4 regions of the Paenibacillus sp. J22P51 genome follow, and region 2 is predicted to be linked to each of the others. Evidence: riboswitches for the same ligand, from Rfam matches in the RefSeq annotation. Region 2 holds a riboswitch; each other region holds the start of a gene.
The links. A riboswitch is a leader RNA that binds a small molecule or an ion and turns the genes downstream of it on or off. The one in region 2 is predicted to bind cyclic di-GMP.
Positions count from the first base shown of each region.

Region 1 (7,324 bases), on a different contig from region 2:
ACCTGATGCGCAAGCTGATCAACTCTAAGGATTTCATCGTAAAAACGTATACATTAGGACGACTCTCGCAGACGAAGGTAGCTGTCATGTACATAAAATCTATTGCTAAGACAGAGTTCTATGAGGAAGTGGACAGAAGGCTTAGAAGCATTGACATTGATTATGTCGAAGCGCCAGGATTTATCGATGAAATGATCCGTGAGAAGGAATTCAGCCTGTTTCCACAACTGCTCATTACGGAACGGCCTGACCGTGCGCGTGCCTATCTCATGGAGGGGAAGGTCGTCATTGGCACGGCAGGTTCACCGGATACGATCATCCTGCCGGTATCGTTCTGGTCTTTTTTCCAAAGTCCAGATGATTACCAAGTCAGTTGGCTGTTAGGCACCTTCTTTCGACTATTGCGAATCTGCTGCTTTTTAATAACACTTGCGGCGCCTGCCCTGTATGTGGGGGTCAGTGCCTTTAATCCCCAGCTGCTGCCGATCAATTTCGTCAATACGCTGCAGAGCTCGCTGAAATACGTCACATTTCCGCCAGTCTTAGAGGCGCTTGTGATGATGCTCGTGCTTGAAATTTTAAGAGAAGCGACGATTCGGCTGTCGAGTCCCGTCGCTCAAACCATCGGCGTAGTTGGCGGTATTGTCCTCGGAACGGTGGTCGTTCAGGCCAATTTGGTGTCCAATACTATGGTTATCGTTGCTGCTTTAACCGGAATGGCCTCCTTCGTCCTGCCATCGTACGAGATGAGCAGCGCAGTTCGCCTGCTAAGCTATCCTGCACTCCTACTATCCTCGTTGTTCGGCTTATTTGGTCTCGCCTTCTTCATCATGATGATTTGTATACACATATGCCAAATGACTACGATGGGGCTCCCTTACTATACGCCGCCCTTCTCCTTTAGTGATATGAAGGATACGCTGTTTCGTGCTCCTCTTTGGAGCCTGCGCAACCGGCCAGGAGGAACGGCGCCGAACAATCGAACAAGGATACGGAATCCAAGGAGTTGGAAGCGTTGAGGAAGGAAGAAACCATCACTGGAAGACAGCTGATCTCGCTCGTGATCATGGCTCAGCTCGGAACCGAAGTAATATCCCTCCCCCATGTGTTGGCTGGAACGGCCGGTCATGATACTTGGCTGGCGGTATTGCTAAGCGGACTGGTCGCAGAGGTAGGCATCGTGCTGATCTGGTGGCTTGGCAGCCGATATCCGGCACGTAACTTGTTTGCCTATATCCCGCTTATTGTCGGCAAACCGATCGGATCTTGCATCAATTTGGTATATGGAATCTATTACGCCCTTTCTGGACTCTTGTTGACAGTGCTTTATGCCGACATATTAAGAAGATGGCTGTTTGTGGAGACGCCTAGATGGATCATCGTTCTAATGCTTCTAATCGTGTGCGGCTATGCGGCAACATCATCGCTAAAGCAGCTTGCTCATGTATCGCAAACCTTTATGATCTTCGCTTACATCAGTTTTTTGCTTATCGTTTTATCCGGAATCTACGGACTTAACGTGAAAAATTTGCTGCCAGTTTTACCTGGCGGCTGGTTACCGGTAATGAAGGGAGTCTATACCGCATTTAGCGCTTATATAGGCTATGATCTGCTTCTGTATGCCTACCCGTACGTGCAGACATCAAGCAAAAAGAAGCTGCTTCTTGTGATGATATTGGCGAACGCCAGCACTGCCGTGTTCTATGTTGGGGTTTGCCTGATCTGCTCAATGAAGTTCAGCTTGGAACAGCTCTCCGTTATTCCGGAGCCTATCGTTTTTATTCTAAAGAACTATAAGATTGACATCTTACAGAGTATTGATATTTTGTTCCTCATCTTCTATGTATGCGTTGTATCGGCAACGATCTATGTATATTTCTTTATGGCGGCTAAAGCATTCCTGCATCTACGCAGTAAGGGCTTTGGTAAGCAGCATATTTGGGTATGGGCTATTGTATGCGTCTGTTTCATAGGAAGTTTCTTCCTGATAAAACGTTTATCCATTTTGAAATTCGGCTCGATTCAGGATGTAATTTCTATCATTATGATCGTTGTTCTGCCTGCCGTACTGCTCTTGATTTCTAGACTACGAGGCGCTGGGAGGAGCGAGATATGAAGAGAGTGACTGCAGCACTAATCCTTTGCTTGCTGCTGACAGGATGCTGGGATCAGACTCAACTGAAGAAGCAGCTTTTTGCCGACATTATCGGGCTCGATTACGATGGTGACGGCAAGCAGCTCAAGGTAAGTTTTGTTATTTCCTCGCTTCGAAATGTATCTCAGGGAGGAGGCTCCGCGAATAACTTATACCTTGCGTCAAGAGGCGATAACATCTATGACGCCGTGAATAATACAAACAGAGAAATGCCTGGCATCCTTTCTGTACTTGAGACCAGGTTGTTTCTAATCAGCACCCAATTCGCCAAAGATCAGCCGTTGAGCTATCTGAATATTACTGGTCAATTTAGAAACAATCCGTTATACGGCTATCTAGCGGTGTATGACGGCGATCTTTCCAAGCTGCTGGCTACGAAAAAATTCAAAGAAGATCTGACCGCAGCGGATTTTTTAGTAGGCTTAATGGAAGATGAGCAAAAGAGAGGAATAATCCCTACAAACTATTTACTCGATTATATACTTGGGGGAGGGCGGTTCATGGACGACTTCGCACTCAACCGGTTCGAGCCTTATGGGAACGGTGCTCGCCTTGCAGGTACCGCTTTGTTTAAAGACGGAAAGTATACAGGCGTCAATCTGAATAATGAGGAAACACAGCTAGCCGTTCTGATTTATCGCGAATGGGGCAGATCCCAGCCACTCGTTGGTAACATTGGCGGAAAGCGTTATACGGCTCTGGTCAAGCGTGCCAAAAAGAAAGCCCATATTATCCATCATGATGACGGTCTTAGCGAAATTAACATCTCGTTAAAACTAGATCTTAAATTAATCGAAGATGGATCTGAAGTGAAGAAACACACGAACAAGATGCTCACGGAGTTGGAGAAGGAAATTGCAGATGATCTAACCGCGAAGACATCTAACATGATTGCAACCATGCAGAAGGCCAATTGCGATAGCTTACAGCTTGGGCAAGAGGTTGCTGCCTTTCATCCGAAGCTGTTTAAAGGCAAGGACTGGTGGCGCGAGCAATATCCGAAGATTACTATCAAGCCAGACATTAAGATCAATATTCTAAACACCGGCGTATTGGACTAACAACTTAAGTATCACCACGTACCCGTATCTGCCTCTGCGTAGCTCAACCTAAGCAAACAAAATCCCTCATAAGTACCACTCATCTCTCTGCCGTTCATTCGCAGTCAGACCGAGCACTTTGAGGGATTTATTGTTTCCAAATTACATAAATTAACAGCGCCCACAAGGGAATAGACAGTAGAACGCTCCAGAGGCACCCTTTGGCCATAGCTAGCTTGGGTTCCTCTTCTGTCCGCTGGAACCGGCCATTATTCCACAATTTCCACCAACTCCAACGGCAACTCATCGGGATCGGCGAAAAACGTGTAACGATTTCCCGTGATTGGATCAATTCGCACGGGCTCAACCACGATACCCTTACTTTCTAGTTCTTGTACACTTTGCTCCATGTCAGCAACAACAAAGGCCAAATGACGTAAGCCACGCGCTTCAGGCTGATTGACACGTAATGGCGGATTCGGAAATGAAAACAATTCAATTTCTTGATCCGTTTGACCAATGCGCAAATCCAATTTATACGAGTCTCTTTCGGTGCGATACGTTTCCTGAATGACAGTGAGTCCAAGTAAATCAACATAGAAATGCTTAGAACGCTCGTAATTCGAACAAATAATCGCAACGTGATGAATCTGCTTTAGTTCCATTCGATGACACCTCCTACAAAGAAAAACCGCATGCTGGGCTGCTCCCATCCTGCGGCTTATCTTCTTATTTTATCCTGCTGCTTGCATCGTTTCAACAATTTTGTTTAGAACTTCATCCGCTTGCGCATATTCCACTTGGCAAGTTCCTGCGGCGTGGTGCCCGCCTCCACCATTTTGGAGCATAAGATCGCCAATGTTCGTTTGTGCTGTACGATTGCCATAGAAATCAGAACGTGTGATCAATCTCATGCTATGCATCTCCCTATATATAGCCCTAAAGAACTAAAGATGGAGATATTATGTCAGATAGTGTCGATTGGCAGCAATGAGAAAATCACTAACCAAGGCCTTTTAATTATTTCCGAAGGTAAAAAAAAGAGCAATTCACCTAGATAGGTTGAACCGCTCTCAATTTGGATGATAAACATTGGAAAAGTCTTGTTAAAAAGCCTTCGATTTGTGCCATTGGGGGCATTTTCACAGAAAGCTTAACTTCGCCTTTCCAGTAGAAAATGAGAATACTATTGTTTCTTCCGTGAAACATTTCGACATCCCAACACGCTTCGTTTAGTGCATATTCTTCACGGTTTATCATGAGCTTAGGACCATCCGTGGATGGCACCAAACGTGCAACATGGTTGCCGCATAATGAAGTTGCTTTCTGTTCCTCATTCAATTGATTGTCCGATTTCATGCCGCTAGGGCCTCCTTAGTGCAATTTGTTCAATTTTGTTTCGCTATGACAGAGAAAAAACCCCACTGTAGTGAACCGACTAGAGGGGTTCTAAAGTGAATTTCCCAATCGTTCGGCGGCTGGCTGGCTGCTTGTCCTTTGCAGGAGAAGTAAGCCCCTGTAGCTTTGCGTCACTGGCTTTCGCCAGCTTTGCCTTTGTCGAGATGACGTGCAGGATCTGTGTAGTTGTTGATGATTAAACGGTATATCCTATACTCTCAAGAATAAGGGATGATGATTTGAAATCGAATAGTGCGGAGGAACTATTTTTACGAAATCCATCAAAAAGTTTGCATTTTCGACGAAATTTTCACCATATTTTGACGTTTTGTGCCTTTCCAATAGAAAATAGATCCAACTAACGATAAAATGGCGATGATGAGGAACAACGTAGTACCCCCATAGGAGACTAGCAAAAAGCCGCCAATCCACGGTCCCATAAAGTGACCAATGTTCGTTAACGTTTGAGCACCGTAATAGGATCCTCGCATTTGTTCAGGCGCCAGCTTATCAATCAGCATATTCGCTGCAGGATAATTCAGAATTTCACCGAACGTGAAGATCCCCATCGAAATAATGAGCCATATAAGCGAGTGCGAGAAAGCGAAGCCAATATCCCCTAATGCAAACATCAAATTTCCAACAACAATGGCTGTTAATGGTGAATACTTCTCCGCCCATTTCCCCAGCGGAATCTGCATGGCGATGACGACAATGGCATTGGCGCTCATGAGAATCGCAAACATTTTGCCCCCGTCGGCAAAATCCCTCTGAAGATACTGTGACAAAGTCACCATAACTTGAGAATATCCGATAGCTCCGATAATTCCACCGATAATGTACAAACGGAAGGTCATATCCTTACGAATAACGTCCCATGCCGAACGGAAAGTAACGATCGCTTTCTTCTCGCCTTCGATTTTTTTAATGCCGAACTTAATGAGAAGAGCGTAGAGTGTCACTCCATAGATTAAATAAATAATCCCGGTTAGCAGGAATGGCAGGGCTCCGTTCATCGTAGCAAAAAATGCTCCCAGCAAGGGTCCTACAGCTACACCCACGTTAATCGCCATGTACCGAAGTGAAAATACCTGACGCCTCTTGGACAGCTCTGTTAGATCTGCCATTAAGGCTTGCGACACAGGCTCATAGAACGAGCGGCAAAGTCCATTCAACATATTAAGCAGCATAAATAGGACGGGTAACTTCACTACTCCGAAGCCGAGGAATACGAATCCCCACCCGAAGAGTGCCGCGAGCATAATTACGCGACGTCCAAAACGGTCTGACAAGGTGCCTCCGACAAACCCGCCGAATGTACCAGCTAGAGCCCCCATGCCAATGACGATCCCAATGAGCCCTGGGCTCATGTTCGAGTGCTTAGCCAAATAGATCGCTAGGAAAGGTAAACTCATGGAGGACGCTGCCCGAGCCATGACCGTACCTAAGAGTAGCGTATGTACGATAGGATGATAGGATTGTAAAAAATAACGTATACGATTCATAGTCGATGACTCCTCTCGCAGATAAACGAATTACCCTATGGTTAATTAATAGACACCGAATTCCAATTATACACGAAATGGAGGAAACGTGTCGTAATTTCGAACTGGGAACTTTCCCTTATTAACTATCCCTGCGCTCAGATGGTATTTATTGGGTGAAGGTTTTATAATGGCGATATGGAGGTGCTTGCAATGAAAATAGCGATCACAGGCGGCAGCGGCTTTATTGGAAAACGTTTAATTGCTTTCTGGATGGGACAAGGACATGAACTCATAAATATATCACGCTCATCCTCGAAGCAGGTACCAGGTGTCAGAACGATAACATGGGACGAGTTAGAGCGAAATACGGAGCTCCTTAAAGGTGTTGATGCCATTGTGAATTTGGCTGGTGAATCTATCAGTCAACGCTGGACAGCCGCGGCCAAGAAGCGGATTGTTCAATCCCGACTACAGGCAGCAGAGCGTGTAGCCAAGCTTGTTGCGAAGCTAGACTCTAAGCCTAGGGTTGTTGTGAATGCTTCTGGCATGTCGTATTACGGTATTTCAGAAACGGAAACCTTTGATGAGGAGAGTCCCTATCGTAATACAGACTTCTTAGCTTCTGTCGTCAAGCAGTGGGAGGAAGCTGCTGATCTTATCCAAGGCACACGTGTCGTGAAGGTTCGGGTTGGACTTGTTTTGGATAATAAAGAAGGCGCATTCCCCAAGATGGCGCTCCCCTATAAGCTTGGTGTAGGCGGAACAGTCGGGAGTGGCAGGCAATGGCTTTCGTGGATTCACATCGAAGATATGGTGAGGTTGATCGACTTTTGCGTTCAAAATGATACCATTTCAGGTCCCGTAAATGCCACCGCACCACATCCTGTCACGAATAAAGATTTCGGACGCGCGATTGCGACGGTTATGCGAAGACCGAATCTATTCCCCGTTCCCGCTTTCATGATGAAGCTTATTTTCGGTGAGCTGTCTGTTCTGCTTCTAGAAGGTCAGAAGGTGATTCCTCGCGTACTGCAGCGGCATGGATTTGAATGGCGCTTTCCTTTGCTTGCAGGCGCACTTGGCAATCTGTTGAAAAAATAGCTTCCTTTTTGAATTAAAATTGTGTAAAATTAAATTGTGTAAAATAATAACATTAAAGGGTTGTGACCTTATGAGCATACATCAGTTTCAAGTGAAGACGATTCGCGGTGAAGATAAATCCCTTGCCTCGTACAAAAACCAAG
Region 1 is NZ_JCAUAZ010000001.1:757,420-764,743, forward strand. It holds gene AC58QC_RS02825 (spore germination protein) at 1-1,019, shown strand, start outside; gene AC58QC_RS02830 (GerAB/ArcD/ProY family transporter) at 1,016-2,116, shown strand; gene AC58QC_RS02835 (Ger(x)C family spore germination protein) at 2,113-3,216, shown strand; gene gloA2 (SMU1112c/YaeR family gloxylase I-like metalloprotein) at 3,465-3,860, opposite strand; gene AC58QC_RS02845 (hypothetical protein) at 3,930-4,109, opposite strand; gene AC58QC_RS02850 (hypothetical protein) at 4,249-4,554, opposite strand; cyclic di-GMP riboswitch class I at 4,666-4,758, opposite strand; gene AC58QC_RS02855 (MDR family MFS transporter) at 4,875-6,098, opposite strand; gene AC58QC_RS02860 (TIGR01777 family oxidoreductase) at 6,291-7,181, shown strand; gene AC58QC_RS02865 (glutathione peroxidase) at 7,252-7,324, shown strand, end outside.
Region 1: it holds a riboswitch for cyclic di-GMP, as region 2 does, so the genes downstream of both, AC58QC_RS02850 (hypothetical protein) here and AC58QC_RS21095 (methyl-accepting chemotaxis protein) in region 2, are expected to answer to the same signal.

Region 2 (7,324 bases):
AGGGCGAAAATATTTGGTGAAAAGTCCGATCAACACGCATCACTTATTAGAGCGCTTCTCGTTATTTACCCTTATCCTGCTGGGAGAATCGGTTATTAGCATTCTTGCCGTCTTGCAATCGAGTGATTGGACATGGCAATCCATTGTGTTTGCTTCCATCACCTTTCTATTAATCATCGCGATGTGGTGGCAGTATTTCGAGAATGTGGAGAAGAAAGTGAATAAGGCGCTTGAAACGGCCGGGCAAACCATCATCTATGGTCATTTATTCATTTATTTATCCTTGTGCATGATTGCCGCATCCATACAGCTGTTATTCTTAGAGCAATTGAATTATACGTTTATGCTAAGCTTTATTTTTGGTTCTGTGCTTCTGTACTTTTTCTCAACATCTCTTGTTTTTCATAAGTATAGACATGCACATCAACGATTAAGATTAGCCCATTTAGCGCTATTTATTGGGGTGCTTGCCGCATTTCTTGGGTTGGATCTGATGTTCAAAATGCCAAATTACGTACTCATCGGAGAAATGATGCTTTTCTTTGTTGTCTATGCGAAGGGAACGACTTAATTATCACTTGGAGGGGAAAATGATATGCGCGTAGAAATTAACGCTGACCTTACACTCAAATCACTCGAACCAAAGGATGCCGAAGCTCTATTTGCATTAACCGACAGCTGTCGTGAATACCTGAGAGAATGGTTGCCATGGGTGGATGCGACGCAGAATAGCAATCAATCAATAGCTTTTATCCAGCACTGTCAAAATCAAGAGGCATCCAATAATGGCTTCACTGCTGGCATTTGGTTCAAAGGAGAGTTCGCAGGCTGCGTCGGATTTCACCCGATCAATTGGGCTAATCATTACGCCAGTTTGGGGTACTGGTTAGGGGAAGGCTTTCAAGGTCATGGCATCATGACGCGTGCTTGCCAATGGGTTGTAGATTATTCGTTTAACGAGCTGGGCTTAAACCGAGTAGAAATCAGATGTGGGGAAAGCAATTTCAAAAGCCGGGCCATTCCTGAGAAATTAGGGTTTACGAAAGAAGGTCAGATTCGGGATGCCGCATGGCTGAACGATCATTATATCGACCTGATTGTGTATGGTATGCTGAAGCGTGAGTGGAAGAAGGGTTGATCTGTCGAAGAAAAAAGCAGGTTGCATAGGCAACCTGCTGTCAACTGTCCGGGGAGAGAGAGATCCCTCCGCTTTGTTAAGCAGCGCATTGTGCGGAAGTGTCAAAAAGTGTATCCAAGTGTCATTTAAGCTACAATCAAAATACAACAAACATTAATTCATCCAGGAGGTTTGAGAAAGATGAGAGATTCATTTGTTTTCGATTTGGTAGACAAACATCGCGGACGGATGCTGCAGTTGGTTGAAGGATGCCCTGCGGATAAACGCAGCGTTATTCCTGCTGGCTTTAATAATCATGTACACTGGCATATTGGTCATATCCTGACGGTGAGCGAACGAATTATATTCGGTATTTCTGAGCAACCGACAGTGCTTCCTGCCAGTTATATGGGGTTTTTCGGCAATGGCACTAAACCAGCGGATTGGAAAGAAGAACCGCCTGCTTGGGACGTCATTGTGGCACAGTTGAAGGAGCAGGCTGAACGGATTCGTGCGAGTTTGACGGATAAGCTGGCTGTACCGGTCAAAGAGAACTTTTTCAAAGCAAAAACGATTGATGAACTGATCCTCTCGAGTATTCTACATGAGGTTAATCACGAGGGCATGATTGCCTCGATGCTGAAAGTATTAAAATAACAGGGCTTCGTATTCGAAAAAGGCACCTTCACCCCGAGATGGGGAACGAAGGTGCCTTTATTCATACGGAACGTGTTTTCGTTTTTATTTGGCTGCTGCGCTATCCTCGATACCTACCCGCATCTCTGAGAGCCTGTACCACAGAAGCATTCCGAGTGAACAAAGCCCGACGACGAATAACAAACCATAAACATGCTTGTACGAATGTAGGAGCGACGTATTCCGCTGGATTTCAAGTAGAATGCCGCATAACGCTACCGACATGGATCCTCCAAAAAACTGGATCAGCTGCATAAGTCCCATGCCAGAGCCAATTAAATGCTTCGGCAGGATGCGTGAAGTCTCATTATTTAACGATGCGATTGTCGCGGAAAATGCAGGCGAGAAACAAAGATAACCGAACATTACGACAAACGGTGAAGCACCAAGCAATGACGAGAATGCGATCATCACCAGAGATAAAACCCCGTGGCCGATGAGTAGAAATCGCAGATTGCCGAACCGATCAATCCAGCGGCCGACGAAGCGGGTTAGGAACGCGGACAGAATCGCTCCTGGTGCAATCGTTAAACCGATGATCATAGCGGACTGATGGAACACCTTGGCGAGAACGAGTGGCATTAGAAATAGATTCCCAAGGTTCAGAACCAAGATGCAGAACCCGATTACTACAAGCTTACGAAACGCTGGATTCGCAAGTAATAAGGGGTTTATGAACGTGTTACTTGATCGTCTCAGGTGCCAAACATGTACACCAATGGAAATGGCACTGATGGCAAGCCACACGCCAGAAATCTGCGTGACCGCGAGTAGCAAGGTCGCGGCATTGACTACCGTCAATAGCGCCCCTAGCATGTCAAATCGGAACGGTACAGGCTGTTCTTTGGGAAGCAAGCGTAAGAGAAGGGGAAGAATGACTAAGACTAGACAGGTAATGGCGAACAACCCATTCCAGCCAAAGTATTCACTTATCAAGCCGCCAACGATTGGGCCGAGCCCGAAGGCCATTGCGCTGCCCGCAGAAATCATGGCAATCGCGGAACCTCTTCGTTCAATCGGGATATAACGGCTGGCGAGAACTAATCCAAGACCGGCCATCACCCCTGCGCCTGCGGATTGGAGAATACGTGCCGCCAGCAGGGTGTGGAACTCCCTTGCGAACAGTCCGAATATCGAAGAAAGTCCAAGCACAACTAGCCCTACGGTGAGGAGTTTACGTATCTGTACCACATCCGAAAGTCTACTGTATATAACCGTAGATAAGGCATAGCCAATAGAATAGCTGGAAATGACCCAAGACCCGAGATCCGCCGTGATGCTGAGATCTTGAATAATACTGGGAATGGAAACGTTGAACATCGTCGTATTCATAACAACAATGAACAAGCCAATCGTCCAAACGGGCATTACAATTTTATCGTTCATGTGGATCCATCCTGTCTGACGTGAGAAGTACGATGATTTCTTTATTATAAACCTACATAGTCTAATAACCAAAACAGATTAAGGCACATGCCAATTGACAGGCGGAAGAAATGGAGGTAATATCTTATTATATATTTAGATAAATATCTAAATAAGGAGGATCGGCCATATGAATGAGGCATTTAAAGCGCTAGCGGACCCGACTCGTCGTGAAATTCTACAGCTGCTGCGGGAAAAAAGTATGAATGCTGGAGATATAGCTGATCATTTCAAGATTAGTAAGCCGAGCATATCGCATCATTTGAACCTGCTTAAACAGGCGGGACTTGTACTTGATGAACGTCAGGGACAACATATTATGTATACCTTGCATACTACCGTTGTTGAAGACGTCATTGGATGGATGTTTAACATCCTTAACAAAAAAGATGAGGAGGAACAGTTATGAAGAAATGGAGGGAGATTTTATTAGTTGTGATTAGCCTTTCCCCAGCGATAGGGGGCTTGGTTCTGTATAATCGTCTTCCGGACACGATGGCGAGCCATTTTGACATGAATAATGAAGTGAACGGAACGATGAGCAAAGAAATGTTGCTTCTCATGCTGGTGTTACTGGGTTTGCTGCCGCTATTCATGCGGGTGATGAGATCCATCGATCCGAAGAAAGCGAATTTCGAGAAATTTCCTGCGGCTTTTGAGGTGACGCGGTTCGGGGTTACCATCCTTTTAGCTGTCGTAGGTTGGGCGGTCATTTGCTTTAATTTGGGCTACAGCTTGGATTTTCAGAAAATCACCATGATTTCGCTAGGCGTGTTGTTTGCCGTTATGGGGAACTTTTTGACGCAGGTGAAGCCCAATTATACGTTTGGCATTCGGACGCCGTGGACACTCGCCAATGAAGAAGTTTGGAGAAAAACGCATCGTTTGGGCGGTCCGCTTATGTTGATTGGCGGAGTTGTATCTTTTATCGCTGCGTTCTTAATGACCTCCGTCGCGATCATCGTCTTCATAGCAGCAATAGCAATCAGTTCCTTAACTCCAGTCATCTACTCCTATGTATTGTTTAATCGTCTTAAGAAGTAAATAGGCTCTATGTAGGCTGCCAGCGAATCGTTGAGCAGTCTTTTTCACATGTGGTCAATAATTTTCGCTAATCGACAAAATCTTACAAAAATCGCTATGTACACATGTGGGCTTGCTACCTATAATTAGCAATAGGAATTGTGCCTTTAGTCGGGTGTCTGAAGTAGTAGATGGACGAATGAATGGTTCTTATTTTGAATATTAACCTAATAGAAAAGGCAAATCAGTTGGAAACGCTGAGACGCAAAGCCATGGCCTAAAGCATCCATAATGTATGCTACGGTTGACAGGTTACCGAGTTAGATGGGAGCATCCTTCATTCGGGATGGTCCTTTTTCTTTTATCATTAACATTTTCTAGGGGGAAGCTTGTCGTGAAAGCAAAAAAACGTGTCATGCAATTCATTGTCATCGGAACATTGATCTTGGCTTTACTGGTACATGGCTTATCGAGCTTTATTCATGGGTCCATGGACCATGACGCAATGGTTATACTTTCTCCCACTGCTTCTGTCCTACTTCAATGGCTATTTTGGTTGCCCATTGCGCTTGTCAGTCTGAGTGTTATTTTGTATGGATTACATAAAGATCATGCTTGGATACCATTCCTTCACGCTTTGTCACTTACCTTTAGCAGTTTCTCAATTATTGCCGGGGGGAAAGGCATGGTTGAGTACCACTTTTCGATCTTCATGGTGCTGGCCATTCTTATGTACTATGACAACATTAAGCTGCTATTGCTCAGTACCGTGTTATTTGCAGCGCAGCATCTATTGGGATATTTATTCTTTCCAGAGCTGGTGTATGGGGTAAAAGTCTATGCGTTTTCAATGGTTGCCATCCACTTGGTGTTCGTGATTCTATTTATCGGTGCAGTTATTTACCAAATCGTCTCGAATCGCAAAAACACGCAAGCCTTCGAATTAGCCCAAAACGATAAACTGCAGCAAACCGTCAAAGACATTATTGAACGTCTCTCCGATACGTCGCAGGAAGTACGGATGAATTCAAATGGACTGTCAACACAGTCCTCCGAACTGAATCGCTTAACCTCAGAAGTCGTTCAAACCATGAACAAGGTGGAGCAAGCGGCGATCAATCAAGAACAAGGGGTGGAAGTCAGCAGAAATGCCGTTACCGAAATGTTAAAAGATACTTCCCTCATCGCAGAGAACTCGTCGAATGTCTCTGAAATCTCTAACCAGGCTGCACAGGAAGCTGAGAAAGGCAATGAATTGATCCAATTGGCTGTTCATCAAATGCAATCGATGAATAGCACAATTCACACGACAGCCGAAAAGGTGAAAGTGCTGGGTGAACGCTCCGAAGAAATTAATCAAATTGTTAACTTGATTACAGATATCGCCTCGCGTACGAACCTGCTTGCCCTGAATGCAGCCATCGAGGCTGCTCGCGCAGGAGAGCACGGGAAAGGCTTCACGATCGTTGCCAGTGAGGTCCGTAAACTTGCTGAACAAACGAGTACCTCTGCCAAACAGATCGCGGATCTCATTCAGGATGTTCAATCCAATAATCAGGCATCTATCGATTCTATGGATCGTGTGATTGTGACCTTCGAACATGGTAACGATGCTGTCGTTGCTGCGGGTCGTGCTTTTGAACATATTTTAAAAGCCGTTCATTCTATTGCCTTACAAATGCGTGATATTCAAGGGGCATCCCAGCATGTGTCCGCAAGTACACAGCAATTCAGCGTGACAATGGAGGAAATTTCGCATCTATCTACACAGCTAGCGATGAACGTGAAATCCGTAAGTAAACGGACGGACCAGCAGGATCAGCTCATTTGCAAAACGTCGCAGCTGGCGGAGTTGCTAGGTGGTCTGAGTGATAAATTAAATGACATTATGAAGACGACAGAGCAGTCATTCTCCCAAACCTAGAGTTCGACAATCCATTTACATCTGTTTAACGCTATTAACTTTTAAGCAGGGTGTATCGCTTTTCAACGCATATTTCCGATTCAGCAGAAAGCCGAAGAGGGAAGCAAGCGATTGCTGGAACAGCATGCCAAGCACGACAGGAATCGCAACGGGTGGCGGGAAATAAGCTACAGCGAGTACCGCGCCCGCACTAATATTACGCATACCACTGTTAAAAGTAAGGGCGACCACGACATCTTGTTCCCAACGGAACAGCCTAGCGACAAGCCAACCGATCATGTAGCCCAGTGAGGCTACGATGAGCACAAATGCTGCCAACCCGAGTAATTTAGCATCGAAGTCTCGTAAATACGGAGCAATGACAGAGCTATTAATCGCGACGACGATGCCCATGAATATTTTAGAAAAAGGACCTAGACGGCCTCCCCACTGCTCCTTAATTTTCCCCCGCGTCCATTGATTCAGCAGCATCCCGATGAGTGAAGGAACGACGATCATGAAGAAAAGGCCTTTCATCATGGCCAAAGTATCGAGATGCACTTTGGTGCCTACCAATAGGGAAAGTGTATACGGTACGACGAACGGTGAAAGGATCGTATCCATCAGAATGATCGAAAGCGTCAGCACAATATTGCCTCGATAAATCGCCACCCACACGAAGCTTGTAATCCCAGTTGGAATGGCTGCGGCCAAAATAAGTCCCGTAATGGTCAGCGGTTCGTGACTATAAACAGCATGTCCGAGACCTAGTGCGATAAGCGGCATCCCGACATGTAGAATAAATAAGGTGGCAAGGAGCGGCAGCGGTTGAACGACAACCTTGATGAACTCTTTGAAGCTGGAGGAGATACTCCCCGAGAAGGTCATAAAGGCGAATAACCATGGTGATAGATAGGTAAACCCAGATAAGTGACTCCCGAGCAGAACCCCGATAAGGACACTGATGGGTGTGATGAGCGGCAAAATCCTTTCTAATTGACGATTCAACTGAGGCAGCATCTAGGTGAACATCCTTTCGTGACCAGTTCAGAACGGGTGCAGTAGTAAGCCGATTTGATTATGATCTTACAATTGTAGCAGATCAATAAACATAAGATAAGAGTCGATTGGACGAAGGTTAATGACATGAATAAAAAAGC
Region 2 is NZ_JCAUAZ010000010.1:186,150-193,473, forward strand. It holds gene AC58QC_RS21065 (low temperature requirement protein A) at 1-571, shown strand, start outside; gene AC58QC_RS21070 (GNAT family N-acetyltransferase) at 596-1,138, shown strand; gene AC58QC_RS21075 (DinB family protein) at 1,319-1,774, shown strand; gene AC58QC_RS21080 (MFS transporter) at 1,859-3,199, opposite strand; gene AC58QC_RS21085 (autorepressor SdpR family transcription factor) at 3,369-3,647, shown strand; gene AC58QC_RS21090 (SdpI family protein) at 3,644-4,282, shown strand; cyclic di-GMP riboswitch class I at 4,490-4,581, shown strand; gene AC58QC_RS21095 (methyl-accepting chemotaxis protein) at 4,656-6,185, shown strand; gene AC58QC_RS21100 (bile acid:sodium symporter family protein) at 6,201-7,184, opposite strand.

Region 3 (7,324 bases), on a different contig from region 2:
GGCCCAAAGCAATCGCCATTATTCCAATTGTCATGAGTTGCCCAACTTGTACCCCAGATGCGAGCATAGCACGATCCCCCTTGTCCACGATTCTTTCTCAAGATATGCGGACAAACTGGGAATCATGCTAATTAGAGGCGGATCCGCTCATGACCAGCTGCTTTCAACAGTCGGTTCATTATCGCGCTGCCAATACCTGAATCTGGAATACCTTCAGCAACAATATAGCTAATGCCTTTCTGATCAAAAGCCCGCAGAGCGGCATATAGCTCCCGAGCTATCGTATCCGGCTCAGATAAAGAGCCGCACGCGAGAACGAGATCTGCCCGATATCCCTGTACTCTTTCTTCAAAAGTGAGAATACCCGTCGATTCCCCCCGTGACTTCGCGGCATCAATATCGCGTTGAATCCAAGTCGAGACTTCCTGTTCGTCATCTCCTTGCACAATGTGCATGAAGCCCTTCGGTGCATAATGCGCATACTTCATTCCCGGTGCGCGAGGCGTATCCGCAGCTTCTACCTCTGTCGGCTCAGCCACATGAATACGCATGTCTGGCAAAACCGCTTGCAGCTTTTCCGCAGTCACCCCACCCGGCCTCAGCACATGTAACTCGCCGTCTACAAGCTGTATGACCGTGGACTCGACGCCAACACCTGTTGCACCACCGTCTACAATTCCGCCAATTTTGCCATCCAAATCATCACGAACATGCGATGCCAGCGTCGGGCTCGGTCTACCCGAGCTATTCGCGCTTGGCGCTGCAATAGGAAGTCCCGCTTCACGCAGCAGCTTAAGGGCAACTGGATGATCCGGTATTCGGATACCAACGGTTTGCAGACCAGCCGTAACTAACGGCGAAAGGCTACCTGCAGTAACAGGTAGCACAATGGTTAATGGCCCGGGCCAGAAAGCCTTCATAAGCGCTTGATGATGGGTTGTCACACAATCTGGCTGAACAAGGCTTGGGAGCTGCTTCGCATCAGCTATATGTACAATCAGAGGATTGTCGGAAGGTCTCCCCTTTGCAGCGAAAATCTGCTTAACCGCTGCGGTATTGGTCGCATCCGCACCAAGTCCGTACACCGTTTCGGTCGGGAACGCGACTGTATCGCCCTGCTGCAAGAGGCTCGCCGCCTCTGCTATATCCTGCGCTATCGCGCGCTCTTCTCCTTGATTCACGTTCCAGTAGATTGTCACAATCACTCTCATCCTTACTTATATGTAATAAAATTTATATGCCTGATCACACAGCATCTATTAGCTGAACCACGAAAAAATAGCTTTAAACATTTCCCAGATAAAAAACTTCACTTTCGGTTGAGTTGGCTCTTCGGTCGTGGAAGCTGAAGCTGCTACTACTTCAACTTTAGCGTCTTTCTTTGCCACTTTCTCAGTCGATGCAGATTTATCTTTACTTGCGACTTCGTCTTTCTTTTTAGCAGATGACGTTTCACCAACTTTAGCCTTATCTTCATTAACCGGCTTCTTTTCCTTACCGTTCTCATCCGTTGTTTTGGCCACGACTGCAGCCGAAGCAACGGCTTCACCGGATACAGAATCTACAAAGCATAATGGCGGAAACAGCACACACCACCAGTTCTGGCCTTCACCAGAACCAATCACAACACGCAAAGCTTCATAATCCCCTGCTGGGTAAACGTCATTTCCGTACATTTTCGTTGGGAAAGGAACAACACCAAGCTCAACCGTATATGGATAGCTATAGCCGCGTTCTTCAATCATTTGGCCGACAAGCTCATGAAATTCAGGCAAATGCGCATTCACGACTGCTCTCGCCTCGTCCAAAGAATGTGGCCCAACGACCCACTCCGCCATACGAGCAATAATCGCATCACGAATCTCGCGTTTCATAGCCTGGTCCTGCGCTGAATCCGAATTTGCTAGAATACGCAAACGAATGGATTCTTCGGGTATAGTAGGCGAAATAACCGCCGCGTTCGTACGATTGGATTCCCAACACATAATCATAAGTATAAGTGCAAAAACAATGAATAATAGGCTCTTAACTGAGTGGCGCTCCGTTCTCTTAACCATGGAGAGTAGCCCCTTTCCCGTCATCTACTAGCCAGTATGGACAATAGTGGGTGGGGCTAAACCTATGAATCTATGATTTTTTTGCAAAATGATAGAGTTGGTTCGCCGAGAAAACAGGCGGAAAGAAAGCAGCCGATCCTGGAAGGCAATCGGCTACTCGGAAGAGCGGATCGCGATCACGTGGCGATCGATTCCTTGGAGATCCTGCACGAAGCGGATCTCCGTCCAGCTAGCTGCGACGCGCAGCAAGGCCGCAACCGCCTCCGCCTGCCCGATGCCCACCTCGAACCCGACCACGGTCGGGATTCGCGGCAGCCGGTGCAGCTGCGAAATCATACGGCGGTACAGGTCGAGTCCCTCGACACCGCCGAACAGTGCTGTGTGCGGCTCGAATAGCCGCACCTCGGGCATCAGCGCCGGCAGGTCGCTATCCGGAATATATGGTGGGTTCGACACCAGTATATCCGGCGCGAGCCCGCGCTCAATATAAGGCTCGAGGAGGTCGCCCTCGAGCCACGAGATCCGCGCAGCCACGTCGTGGCGCTGCGCGTTCTTTAAAGCCATCTCCAGCGCTGCCGCGGAGATGTCGCTGGCCGCCACGCGCCACGCAGGGCGCGCGTGCGCGATCGTCACCGGGATGATGCCGCTCCCGGTGCCCACATCCGCAAGCAGCGGAGCGCCTTGCGGGAACAGACGCGAGCCCTCGTGGAGCAACGCCTCCACGAGCAGCTCGGTTTCCGGCCGGGGGATCAGCACCGCCGGGCCGACTTCAAACGGAAGGCCGAAGAAATCCTGCTCACCGGTGATGTACTGCACCGGTTCGCCTGCGGCCTTCCTTGCAACCAGCTGGTCCCACGTGGCGACCAGCTCTTCAGGCATCTGTTCCTGCCACCAACGGAACAGCAATTCGGTCCGACTGCAGCCACCCAAGAGGTGCTGCAGCAGCAGTTCCGCGCAAGAAGAAGCCTCTGCGACGCCTTGCTCTGCTAAAAAAGAAGAAGCCTTCACAAAGGCTTCTCTCACACTCATGTTTGCAGTCGTCATTACATAGCCTCTAACGCGTCGGATTGTGCAGCAATCGTTAATGCTGACACAATTTCCGCCATATCGCCGTTTAACACGGTTTCCAAACGGTGCAACGTCAAACCGATACGGTGGTCGGTAATCCGGCTTTGCGGGAAGTTGTAAGTGCGAATACGCTCTGAACGGTCGCCAGTTCCGACTTTGGTTTTACGCTCGCCGGCATATTTCGCTTCTTCTTCTTCACGCAATTTATCTGAAATCCGCGTACGAAGTACGCGAAGCGCTGACTCTTTGTTAGAGTTCTGCGATTTACCATCCTGACAAGTTGCTACGATACCCGTTGGTACGTGCGTTACACGCACAGCAGATTTCGTTGTATTAACGGACTGACCGCCCGCTCCACTGGAACAGAACGTGTCTACGCGAATGTCCGCATCGTGGATCACGATTTCCACATCTTCTGCCTCCGGCATAACAACAACCGTCGACGTGGATGTGTGGATCCGTCCACCGGATTCCGTTACTGGAATACGTTGAACACGGTGCGCACCGCTCTCAAACTTGAGCTTGCTATAAGCACCTTTACCCGTAATCATGAAAATAATTTCTTTGAATCCGCCCAAATCATTCACGGACGCGTCCAAAATCTCCGTTCTCCATCCTTGACTATCCGCATAACGCGTATACATCCGGTAGAGATCGCCTGCAAACAGTGCAGCTTCATCGCCGCCTGCCGCTCCGCGAATCTCCACGATGACGTTCTTGTCGTCATTCGGGTCTTTTGGCATCATCAGGATGCGAAGATGTTCTTCCAGTTTAGCGGATTGCTCGCTAAGCTCTTCGATCTCCATTTTAACCATTTCGCGCATCTCATCATCCAGCTTCTCATTCTGCATCACTTTCGCATCAGCTAGCTGCTCGCTCACGCTCTTATACTCATTATAAGCATCATAAGCTTCCTGAAGATCAGATTGCTCTTTGGAATACTCTCTTAGTTTCTGCGTATCACTCGTTACATCCGGGTCACACAATAACTCGCTTAGTTTCTCATAGCGGTCCACAATGGACTGAAGTCGATCCAACATAGGGGATCACTCCTTTCTTGTTTTTATTGTTAATTAAACATTGAAGCGGAAATGCATAACATCGCCGTCATTAACCACGTACTCTTTACCTTCAAGGCGTACTTGGCCTTTTTCTTTCGCACCAGCCATGGATCCAGCAGCAGCCAAATCGTTATAAGAAACAACCTCTGCACGAATAAATCCACGTTCGAAATCCGTATGAATGACGCCAGCCGCTTGAGGAGCCTTCGTTCCTTTACGGATCGTCCATGCTCTAACTTCTTGAACACCAGCTGTGAAATACGTATACAAGCCTAGCTTTCTATACGCTGCTTTAATCAATCTATTCAAGCCGGACTCTTGAAGTCCCAACTCTTCCAGAAACATGGCTTTTTCTTCGTCTTCCAGCTCAGCGATTTCGGATTCAACCTTCGCACTAATGGAAACGACTTCGTTGTTTTCTTTCTCAGCGAATTCCTTCACAATTTTAACGTATGCATTGTCGTCCGCAGTTGCAACTTCATCTTCACTCACGTTTGCCGCGTAGAGCACTGGCTTCATCGTCAGCAAATGTAGATCGCGAACTAGAAGACGCTCGTCATCTGTTAAATCCAAGCTGCGTGCTGGCATATCATTATATAAGGCTTCTTTGATACGTTCCAAACACTCAACTTCAGCTACTACTTTCTTGTCGCCGCCTTTGAGGTTTTTGCGTGAACGCTCGATCTTTTTATCAACCGACTCAATGTCTGCCAAAATCAATTCAAGATTAATCGTCTCGATGTCACCAATCGGATCGACTTTCCCAGAAACGTGAGTAATATTATCATCCTCAAAACAACGTACAACATGCACAATCGCATCGACTTCACGGATGTGTGCTAGAAATTTATTACCAAGGCCCTCGCCTTTGCTCGCACCCTTAACCAAACCCGCAATGTCAACGAATTCGAAGGCCGTCGGAACGATGCTCTTAGGCACAACGATTTCCACCAGCTTCTGCAATCTCTCGTCTGGTACTTCTACTACCCCAACATTCGGATCGATCGTACAGAACGGATAATTCGCAGATTCTGCCCCCGCCTGTGTAATTGCATTAAACAATGTCGATTTTCCTACGTTCGGTAGACCGACGATACCTGCTTTCAAAGCCATTGTCGTTACAACTCCTTAATTTTCGAAAATCATCCTTCTTATTATATAGTACTTGGAGGGCAAAAAAAAGCCTGCAAGCTATTGATTGGCTGCAGTCTTTTTTTCCATTGCTTTTTTGAACTCGTCATCCCGCTTCTGCTCGAAGTAGGTTTCGATCTGATTTCGTAGGATGAACCCGCGCAGCGCATTGCTTTGTTCCTCTGGATAGCTTTCGAAGCTGGCCCCGTAGTAGTAGCTGTCTTCCAGCTTTTCTTTCCGTATAATTTCCAACATGCAAGGCAGCTCGAAACCTAATTCCAACTCGACTTGAAGCAAACACTTCTTATGAAGAATACCATCGATCATGGAATTATCATTGATGGTAAATCCAATTCCATTCATCGAGATATTTTTAATCGATAGTTCAATGGGATTTTCAAGGACATGCAGTTCTTTTTGTTGGATATTCTGAAAACCTATAATCTGACCCGTGTTTTTCACATTCACCCGCGGGAACTCCCGTTTCTCCGAAAACTTCTTCCGATTCTCAGGTGGATTGATCACAATGAGTGAACCAGGTTCTTTCGCTACGACTGTCGTTTGAAGGACGAATAGACCCGACTTGGTATATAACGTCATTTTCGCCTTATCTCCAAGCTGAAAAACATCATATTCGGGCAACTCGATCTCCATGATGTCTCCTTGGGCATAGGTAAGAATACCTGTAGACACGAAATCATCCTTAGACAGAACAGCCTTGCAATCAATTAATACTTCCGCATCGTATCCTTCTTTACTCCCATACCGCTTCAATGCATCCTGCTTCATCGCCATGTGTACCAACACCCTCCTTCTACAAATGGATTCTACAGAACTTCTCCGCACAAAATAGACTGCCCCCACACAAAGGAGCAGCCTATCACCTTAATCAAAAAAGCATCGATTTTCGGTAACCAGGCTGCCATAGTTCATTAGAACCGTAGACCCTCAGCTTTGCGTCCTTGCTTTTCAACAAGTTTGCTATTGTCGAACCCTGCCGTGTCATTGTATGTAAGCTCATCGTTTATGGTCTAAAAGACCCACTGTTATCACCATTATACGTAGCCTAGATATTTCTTTCAACTAAAATCCTTGCATAGGCGATGTTTTTATTGTATGAATGTGTAGTGGATTGAATATCCACAGGTTTATAAGTTATCCACATTGTTATCCACAGCTTGTTAACAACGAATATTTGTTCGATTTTTATGCACATGTGGATAAACTATTATTGCGAGGTGTCCCCCTGTGGATGAACATATCCCCTGGATGAGAGAAGCGATTGGAGAGGCGATGAAAGCCGAAGCCATCCGCGAAGTTCCTATTGGCGCGATCGTCGTCCATCAAGGTCAAATCATTGGCCGCGGCTACAATTTACGTGAAACAACCTTAGATCCCCTCGCGCATGCGGAGATGATCGCGATTAAGCAAGCGAGCGAGCATTTGCAGGCTTGGCGCCTGTTGGACTGCCAGCTTTATGTAACTCTGGAGCCTTGTCCGATGTGTGCAGGAGCGATTGTGCAAGCGCGTATTCCGCAGGTCATTTACGGTACGGTGGATCCGAAGGCCGGCTGTGCGGGGACGTTGATGAACTTGCTGCAGGAAGACCGGTTCAATCACCGTGTCGATGTGGTGAGTGGCGTTCTGCAAGAGGAGTGTTCGACGATGCTGACGCAATTTTTCCGAAAATTGCGCGGGAAAATGTAATTAGTGAAACCTCCCCCATTGGGCTAAAATGGTTGCAGTTAGAAATCATCTCATGGTAGAATGACGATACTATGCGCCCGTAGCTCAGCAGGATAGAGCAACAGTTTCCTAAACTGTAGGTCGTACGTTCGAATCGTATCGGGCGCGTAAAAGTACCTTTAAACCTTGATAATTCAAGGTTTTTTTGTTTTTTTAGGGGATAAATTCCTTCTGATGATAAACAACAGTCTATACCTAGAATATATGTAGACTGTTGTTCTAAGTCTAATGAGACTGTTGGTATGCCTAGCCAATAGAAAT
Region 3 is NZ_JCAUAZ010000012.1:21,036-28,359, reverse strand. It holds gene AC58QC_RS22290 (manganese efflux pump MntP) at 1-67, opposite strand, end outside; gene AC58QC_RS22285 (L-threonylcarbamoyladenylate synthase) at 132-1,199, opposite strand; gene spoIIR (stage II sporulation protein R) at 1,260-2,057, opposite strand; gene prmC (peptide chain release factor N(5)-glutamine methyltransferase) at 2,211-3,101, opposite strand; gene prfA (peptide chain release factor 1) at 3,101-4,165, opposite strand; gene ychF (redox-regulated ATPase YchF) at 4,199-5,299, opposite strand; gene AC58QC_RS22260 (PilZ domain-containing protein) at 5,378-6,112, opposite strand; cyclic di-GMP riboswitch class I at 6,224-6,310, opposite strand; gene tadA (tRNA adenosine(34) deaminase TadA) at 6,587-7,024, shown strand; tRNA gene AC58QC_RS22250 (tRNA-Arg) at 7,098-7,171, shown strand.
Region 3: it holds a riboswitch for cyclic di-GMP, as region 2 does, so the genes downstream of both, AC58QC_RS22260 (PilZ domain-containing protein) here and AC58QC_RS21095 (methyl-accepting chemotaxis protein) in region 2, are expected to answer to the same signal.

Region 4 (7,324 bases), on a different contig from region 2:
CGAATGATTTCCCCCTTAATTTCTTCCAATTTGTTATTAAGGAGATGATCTGTTTCGGGGTATTCCACATACTTAAAGTTCTTGTTTAATTCGTTTAATTTTTGAACAAATTCCCTTACTTGCTGCACTGGGACATCCATGTCATTGGCTCCATGAATTATTAGGAGCGGAATATTTATTTCATCAACCCAATTAATAGGTGAGCGTTTTATGTATTCATCCTCGTTAATAATAGGGTCTCCAACTAAACGTTCAAGAATATCTTTCATAAATTCTCCACGGCTTTTATAAAGATCGTTCAAATTAGTAATACCACTTAAAATGACTGCCCCTTTAAGATCTAACTTTTTCTTAATTGCTAAGTATGTCATCAATCCACCTCTGGACTGTCCTATCATTACTTTCCTCGTTGTATCTATATAAGGTAATTGATCAGCAACTTTGATTAGATTGATTACATCATTAATATCATCACCGCCAAACCTATCTTGCCCCTTTAGGTTTTACAATAAAACCGACTACTTTGAGTCCATCGCTTTTGTAGAGAATTCGAAATGCCTCAGCATAACTTGAATGATTGCTTTGTATAAGTTCAACTTCCGCTTGATACAGAATTGAACCATTTTCATCGTTACATGATAACCCCATCCTCATTATCCAAATTCCCCCTAATCATTCTGTCCATTCTTTACTTAGCTCCGCTTTCAATACATCTTGAAATCTGATCCAATCCCAATCCTCTAACCCGCTGCACGGATCAACGGTGTCCAAACGAAATTCTCCATGCTTGCAGCGCGTCACTACACCCGAAACAGTACGTGACTGGTATTTGTCATAAATGGTGAGTTGTACAGTTCTTTTGTAAATTTGGGATTGGCTAAGTGTAGCAGAGATGAAATGAATTTCTTGCTCATCGAGTGCTTGTCGCTGAATGTATTGCTTTTCTTTCTGACCCCTGATTGCGGACTCTTTATGTTGAGGAAGCATCATCCGACTTGATTCCCATAGACCATTCAGTTCTAGTTTTTACTCATCTATAATGCCCCCCCAATTTTACCGGCCCTGTCCGTTGCCAAGTAAATATTTCCTCGGACTTTGTATTCTACATGAATACCGACTGCATTCGTGGTTGATTTTGTCTTTATCTATCTTCAGCTCCTCCATCTCTATAACACTCAAATTTCCCACCGCCATAACAAAACGTACGTTCGTATTAGTTATTATATACCGAACACGTATTCGCCATGCAAGTACTAAAAACAATAAAGATCCCCCAACTGCCATTCTGGCAAATGAGGGATTTGCAACCTAATTTTCAACAACGACCGCGAAGCAGATCTCTGTTCCTCTTTCGAAAGCTGAGTAGCTTGAGCTTCTATGTACTGAAATATAATACCGAATCTTTCCGCAGCGGTTCTACCCATTAAAATTGACTCCCCACCAGAAAGCTTATTTGGGAAATGTCTTTTTGCTTCTTTAAAATTTTCATTGTCGCGATAAGTTCCTTCATATACCCCATAGTTTTGCTCGACAAGTCTGTGATCGATTACAAGATCTTTACTAAGGGCTCTTGAAAGTATTTCAGCTGTTTTAACCGATTCATCTCCAGTGAGGGAGAATCGTCTACGGAACGCCACTCACATCACCACAAGTAGCTATCCTTCTTCGTTTTTTATTTATGAGTCATATGCAGCATCAAATTCAATAATATTGCAGTCCACATCAAGAATATATATTTGGGCAAACCCTGCAACACTTTGAGGTCTAGCTTCGTATGGAATGCCAGATTCTTCAAGCCATTGTATTGTGTTTTTGTAGCTTTTAACCCAAACAGCAAAATGACCATCAACAGAATCAATTCCACTTCTACGTAATGTTTCAGCTTCTGGATGTTCTAATAGATGAAGCTGCTGTTTCCCAATTGCATACCATATACCTTTGGATTTAAAAGGTGGACGTTCGATTTCTTGTAATTTAAGAACCTCTGAATAAAATCCCCTAGCTTTTTCTAAGTCTCTCACAGCTATACTTACATGATGTATACATTCAAATTCGATCATATGTTTAGCTCCTTTTTTTAAATAATCTCTCACCCAACCGCCCATCCCAATAATGCGGGGAACCATAACGTCACTCACCTGACATAACTCCAATGGTAATTTTTACTATATTAAATTCTTTTGTAGTTATATGCAACATTTTTTTTATTAGGTTTGAATCAAAAAAAAATTTCAAGAAAAAAGGGCGCTTTTCAGCGTCCCTTTAGCCTATAATTCGGAAATGCCGCTTGGCATACTGCCTGTGCGTTGAAGGCTACGAATCTGAGAAGTTGTTATCCGGAATCCAACTAGAATAAACGACGAGGTTACATTGTTAAAGTTGAAAGCTCGTAAGTCTGAAATGTTCTGGCTGCCACGGAAAATCCGAAAATTCCCTGTAAAGTTGCGCCCTGAAAACAGTACTAACGTAACTTGACTAGGAAAAAAAACATTTCTTAGCCGAAAACTGGAGATGATGTTGTTAAAACCGAATAATCCCAGATTTGAAACTGCCACGCCTCTTCTAAATGTTAGACTTCTTCCAGTAAAGTTAAAACCCGAGAAAAAAGTAACTCTAACATTTCGATTAAATATTAATCCCATCCCTATCACCCTCTTGATCACAAGATAGTAACAGTATATGAATTGGCTATTATATTGGCTTGGACTTATGTTATTAAAACGTTAATAATCGCTTCCTCTAAATATAGGACTTTATTACTAGTAATAGAGGTGTTATAATTTTTAGTAACATGATATTAGTTCTTCTGTACGATAAGGGCAAAACTAATGAAAATTAGTGACGCAAAGCTAAAGGGGCTAAGGCGAGATATTTCGCTACGCTTGCCAGTTACCGAACCCAGGGAGAGAGATACAATCCCCTTTGTTCTTTATAAGGGGATATTTTTATGTTCATAGATAATAACGGGAAATAAGCCCACACATTGGAGTGAAATTTAAATGGCAAGACTAATGATTGCAGATGATTCTATGTTTATGCGATTAATGATAAAGAACATCTTAACAGAATTAGGTCATGAAATTATTGCTGAAGCATCGAATGGACTTGAGGCAGTATCTATGTTTCTTCAACATTCCCCAGATCTTGTTACGTTGGATATTACAATGCCACAGATGGACGGTATTACTGCTTTAAAGGAAATTAAAAAATACGCAAGTGATTCAAAGATAATCATGGTATCAGCGATGGGGCAACAATCTTTTGTTATTGAGGCTATTTCCTTAGGTGCTAACGATTTTATTGTGAAGCCTTTTGATAAAGACAGGATAGCAGATGCAGTACAAAAGTTACTAACTTTATGAGGTCGACAAAAAGGATACTTTAGTTATACTGACATCTAACATACGGTTCACCGCGCTGTCTGTAACGGCAAAATTTAGGGCCATCCTTTGCGGGATGACCCTTTCTTGTAAGACTAAACTATCTGTTTCACTTTGTATTAATCGATAACCTTAAACCACAATGAAGATTGGTCCTTAGGGTCTCCATTGTAATTAATCAATATCTCTTCACCCGCTTTAATATCTTTATAGGCATAGAAGTCCATGGTTAAATTATTTTTATTCGATAAATATCTCCCATTTGGTGAAAAAGAGTGATTATATAAAACACCGTATCCTAGAACTATAGCTTTATCCTCTCCCCAACGGAAAACATAGTTTTTGAGAATGCTTTCCCTCATTTCTTCCCATTCGTCTTTGGAGACAACAATAATCGGAGCTGACTCAATTAAGTCACCTTTTTTAAAATTTTCGGTTGCAAAAACTCCTCTACCATATTTCCCTGTATTTTTCATTTCAATTTTTTTCAGCGTACTCCCTCCTTTATGCAAGATCCTTTAGATGCTTTCGAAGATAGCCGTTGCGTTTTTCAATGAAGCGTAGGATTAATTCCGGCTCACTATTAAATAGCGCAATGGATTCCTTTTTAAATGGATCCAAAGAAATATAGGGGTTTAATTGCTTATGGAGATTTGTCACCATAGGTTCTATAGCTTTAACCGTAAATTTCGTTTCTAAAACTTCTTCCATCATACGACGGTATTGCTGCCTTATTTCCATTACATCCAAAAGGCGTGCAGTGAGTGTATTATAGCCTTCAATTGGAACAGCAAAATATTCCATTATTTCACCATTCCAATTTCGTCCCCAAGTTGCATCATAATCCCAAGGGATCATCTGATATAATCCCGTCTCTTCATTTCGAAATAAAGAATAGTTATGAATAAACCCATCGTAGTTTTGGGTACAAACTGCTCCGCATAACCACAATAAATAATTGTTGATATCCATATCCTTTTTTATCGCTTCACCAAATTGGTCTCGGTTAATTGTATTTATTTTCATAATAAACCTTTCTAAATCTTGATTATCCTTCTCACTACCCATTTTTTGAAAATATCCAGATAGGAGTGAAGGTTTTGGATTTTGCTTCGGTGTTAATAAAGAAAAATTTGCATGGTAGATCGTGGCATAATAAATAGGACCTTGCGGTAGTTCTCTTTTTCGTAAAAAAAATTCATCCACTGATTCAAGTTCTAGATAAATCCCCTTTTTTTCCCCATTCAATTCTAAAAATACATGCTTACTATTTGGAGCAATACATCCAATGCTCTGGAAAAAATCAAAAGAAAGCTTGTTGCGTAATAAGGATGGATCTCGGTATTCCGCATTTAAGTGTATCTCACGCCCAGCAAATTCTTCTTTATATGACCTAAAGTCGATGCTATAGGATTTTTTTCGAAATTTACGGGTATGATCCCCCCGATATGAAATCCCAATCTCATAAGGAATGTTGTCTACAATTAATTTGGAAGGAACAGGGTCATCTTTCCATACATCGTTATTTAATACCTTAAGATCTTTCGGCTCAATTGTTATACGATAAGTAGGAATAGCAGTATGTTCCATTAAATCATTCCCTTGCTTTTTTTATATCATATGAGGAAGTAAGTGGTGTTGATAATAAATCTAGACTTAAGACTAGAACAAATAAAAAGCGCTTTACATAAAATACAGCACCTGGATTTTCAAGGAATTTTACGAATGGGGTGTCACTATGGGAGATACTCAAATATTAGACTTAATTAAACAAGCTCAAGATATCGGGCTGGATGAGTTCTTAGTTCGAAATCCTGTGTCAAACAAAGGAACTGGCGGTACTGGAGGTACTGGTAAAGGCAGTGGTGGTACTGGTAAAGGCAGTGGTGGTACTGGTAAAGGCACTGGCGGTACTGGTAAAGGCACTGGTGGTACCGGTAAAGGCACTGGCGGTACTGGTAAAGGCACTGGTAAAGGTAAAGGTAAAGGTACGGGTAAAGGCACAGGAAAAGGCACAGGAAAAGGCACAGGAAAAGGTACGGGAAAAGGCACAGGAAAAGGTACGGGTAAAGGCACTGGTGGCACTGGTAAAGGCACTGGTGGTACTGGTAAAGGCACTGGCGGAACCGGTAAAGGCACTGGCGGAACCGGTAAAGGCACTGGCGGAACCGGTAAAGGCACTGGCGGAACCGGTAAAGGCACTGGCGGAACCGGTAAAGGCACTGGCGGAACTGGTAAAGGCACTGGCGGAACTGGTAAAGGCACTGGCGGAACCGGTGGTACTGGTAAAGGTTCCGGCACAACCTAGATTAAGAATCTCTAACGGCAAGTTAAAAAGGCACCCAAAAATGGGTGCCTGCACATTTTGTGACTCTATTCTGTCCGCCTCCAAGGCGTCCCCAAATATCGAATAACCCACCGGGTCAAGCCCATACCAACCGGCACTTTCCAAGCGATCACCTACATTACAATATTTCAATATACCCTTCTGTTCCATGCACACGAATTCGTTGCCCATCTTTTATCAGTTTGGTAGCATTTTCCACACCGACAACTGCTGGCAAGCCATATTCACGTGCGATAACTGCTCCATGGGTCATCAGTCCACCAACTTCGGTGACTAGTCCTTTAATGGATACAAACAAAGGTGTCCAGCCAGGATCAGTAAAGGAGGTGACTAATATATCTCCATCTTCTAGATCGGCATCTTCCATACATAAGATGACACGTGCTCGACCCTCAATCACTCCAGAAGAAACAGGTAGACCTACAATAGCTTCGGTTGGGAGATTTTCTCTTTTGTACTCACCCGTAATGATTTCACCATCAGACGTAATAACACGTGGGGGAGTTAGTTTTTCATAGAATTTGTACTCGTCTTTTCGTTTGCTGATGATCTGATAATCCAGTTTATTTGTGCGTACGACTTCGTGAAGTTCTTCAAAAGTGAGATAGAATATATCTTCTTTTTCATGAATTATGCTACCTTGTACGAGTTGTTCCGCTTCTTTCAGTAAGGCCTGCTTATATACAAAGTAGCGATTAATCATACCGTATTTTGGATATTCACGATAACCGATGAAATTTCGGATTAGGCTGATCACTCGTTTTGTCTCATTGGCTTTTCGTTTACCATCCGGTAATTGTTTCAATCGTTCTAATAACTCTTGTTCTTTTTCTAAAGCTTCCAGCCGCCCTTTCTCAAATTTCCGTTTGCCAGCATTAGGCTCAAAGTTTTTGATGTTACCCAGAATCATCGGGACAAGTGTAATTGGTTTTTCACTCCATCGCATTTTAGTCATATCGATTTCTCCGGCACATCGCATTCCGTATTTATGGAGATAAGCATAGATAGCGTCTTGGGTTTCCTGTCCTCCATCAAATTTAATCAGTTCATCCAAAAAGTTATCGTCTTTTACATGTTGTAAATAATCAATTACTTCTGGATAAGGACGGATCACATCCGCGACATCCAATAGCGCCAGACCCATTTCCGAAGTTATATTGCCCAGTACAGATTGAGAAAGCGTATCGGCTACATTTTTTTCGCCTAACCACTCATTCATTTTGTCATTGATCCATGAAGAAGCATCCATAGCAGTCATAAACACAGCCGAACTTTGTGGGTCAAATAAAATTTTCTTTAATTGCTGGAGATCTTCTAGAATAAAATCAAACAAATCCGATCCCGATTTCGCTTGGATGTTTTGTTTTAGCTCTTCTATCGATGTTTGACTACGCTTAATCAAATCAGAAACGATTGTCGGATCATTTTCGATTCGTGCTTGAAAATCCCAAGACGATATTTCTTCATTGCTTTTAATGGAACTAGGTATTTGTTTATCATCAACAGGTGACGATTTTATAAAATCCTCTCTCGCTACGATGGTCATGAGTGCGCCTTTTATGAGCGGATCGGATCCCAGGGCATTTAATAAAGTTTC
Region 4 is NZ_JCAUAZ010000006.1:272,545-279,868, forward strand. It holds gene AC58QC_RS15895 (alpha/beta hydrolase family protein) at 1-467, opposite strand, end outside; gene AC58QC_RS15900 (hypothetical protein) at 484-654, opposite strand; gene AC58QC_RS15905 (YolD-like family protein) at 673-990, opposite strand; gene AC58QC_RS15910 (histidine phosphatase family protein) at 1,254-1,637, opposite strand; gene AC58QC_RS15915 (VOC family protein) at 1,677-2,060, opposite strand; cyclic di-GMP riboswitch class I at 2,809-2,897, shown strand; gene AC58QC_RS15920 (response regulator) at 3,000-3,362, shown strand; gene AC58QC_RS15925 (SET domain-containing protein) at 3,500-3,856, opposite strand; gene AC58QC_RS15930 (CotH kinase family protein) at 3,885-4,970, opposite strand; gene AC58QC_RS15935 (hypothetical protein) at 5,119-5,688, shown strand; gene ppsA (phosphoenolpyruvate synthase) at 5,846-7,324, opposite strand, start outside.
Region 4: it holds a riboswitch for cyclic di-GMP, as region 2 does, so the genes downstream of both, AC58QC_RS15920 (response regulator) here and AC58QC_RS21095 (methyl-accepting chemotaxis protein) in region 2, are expected to answer to the same signal.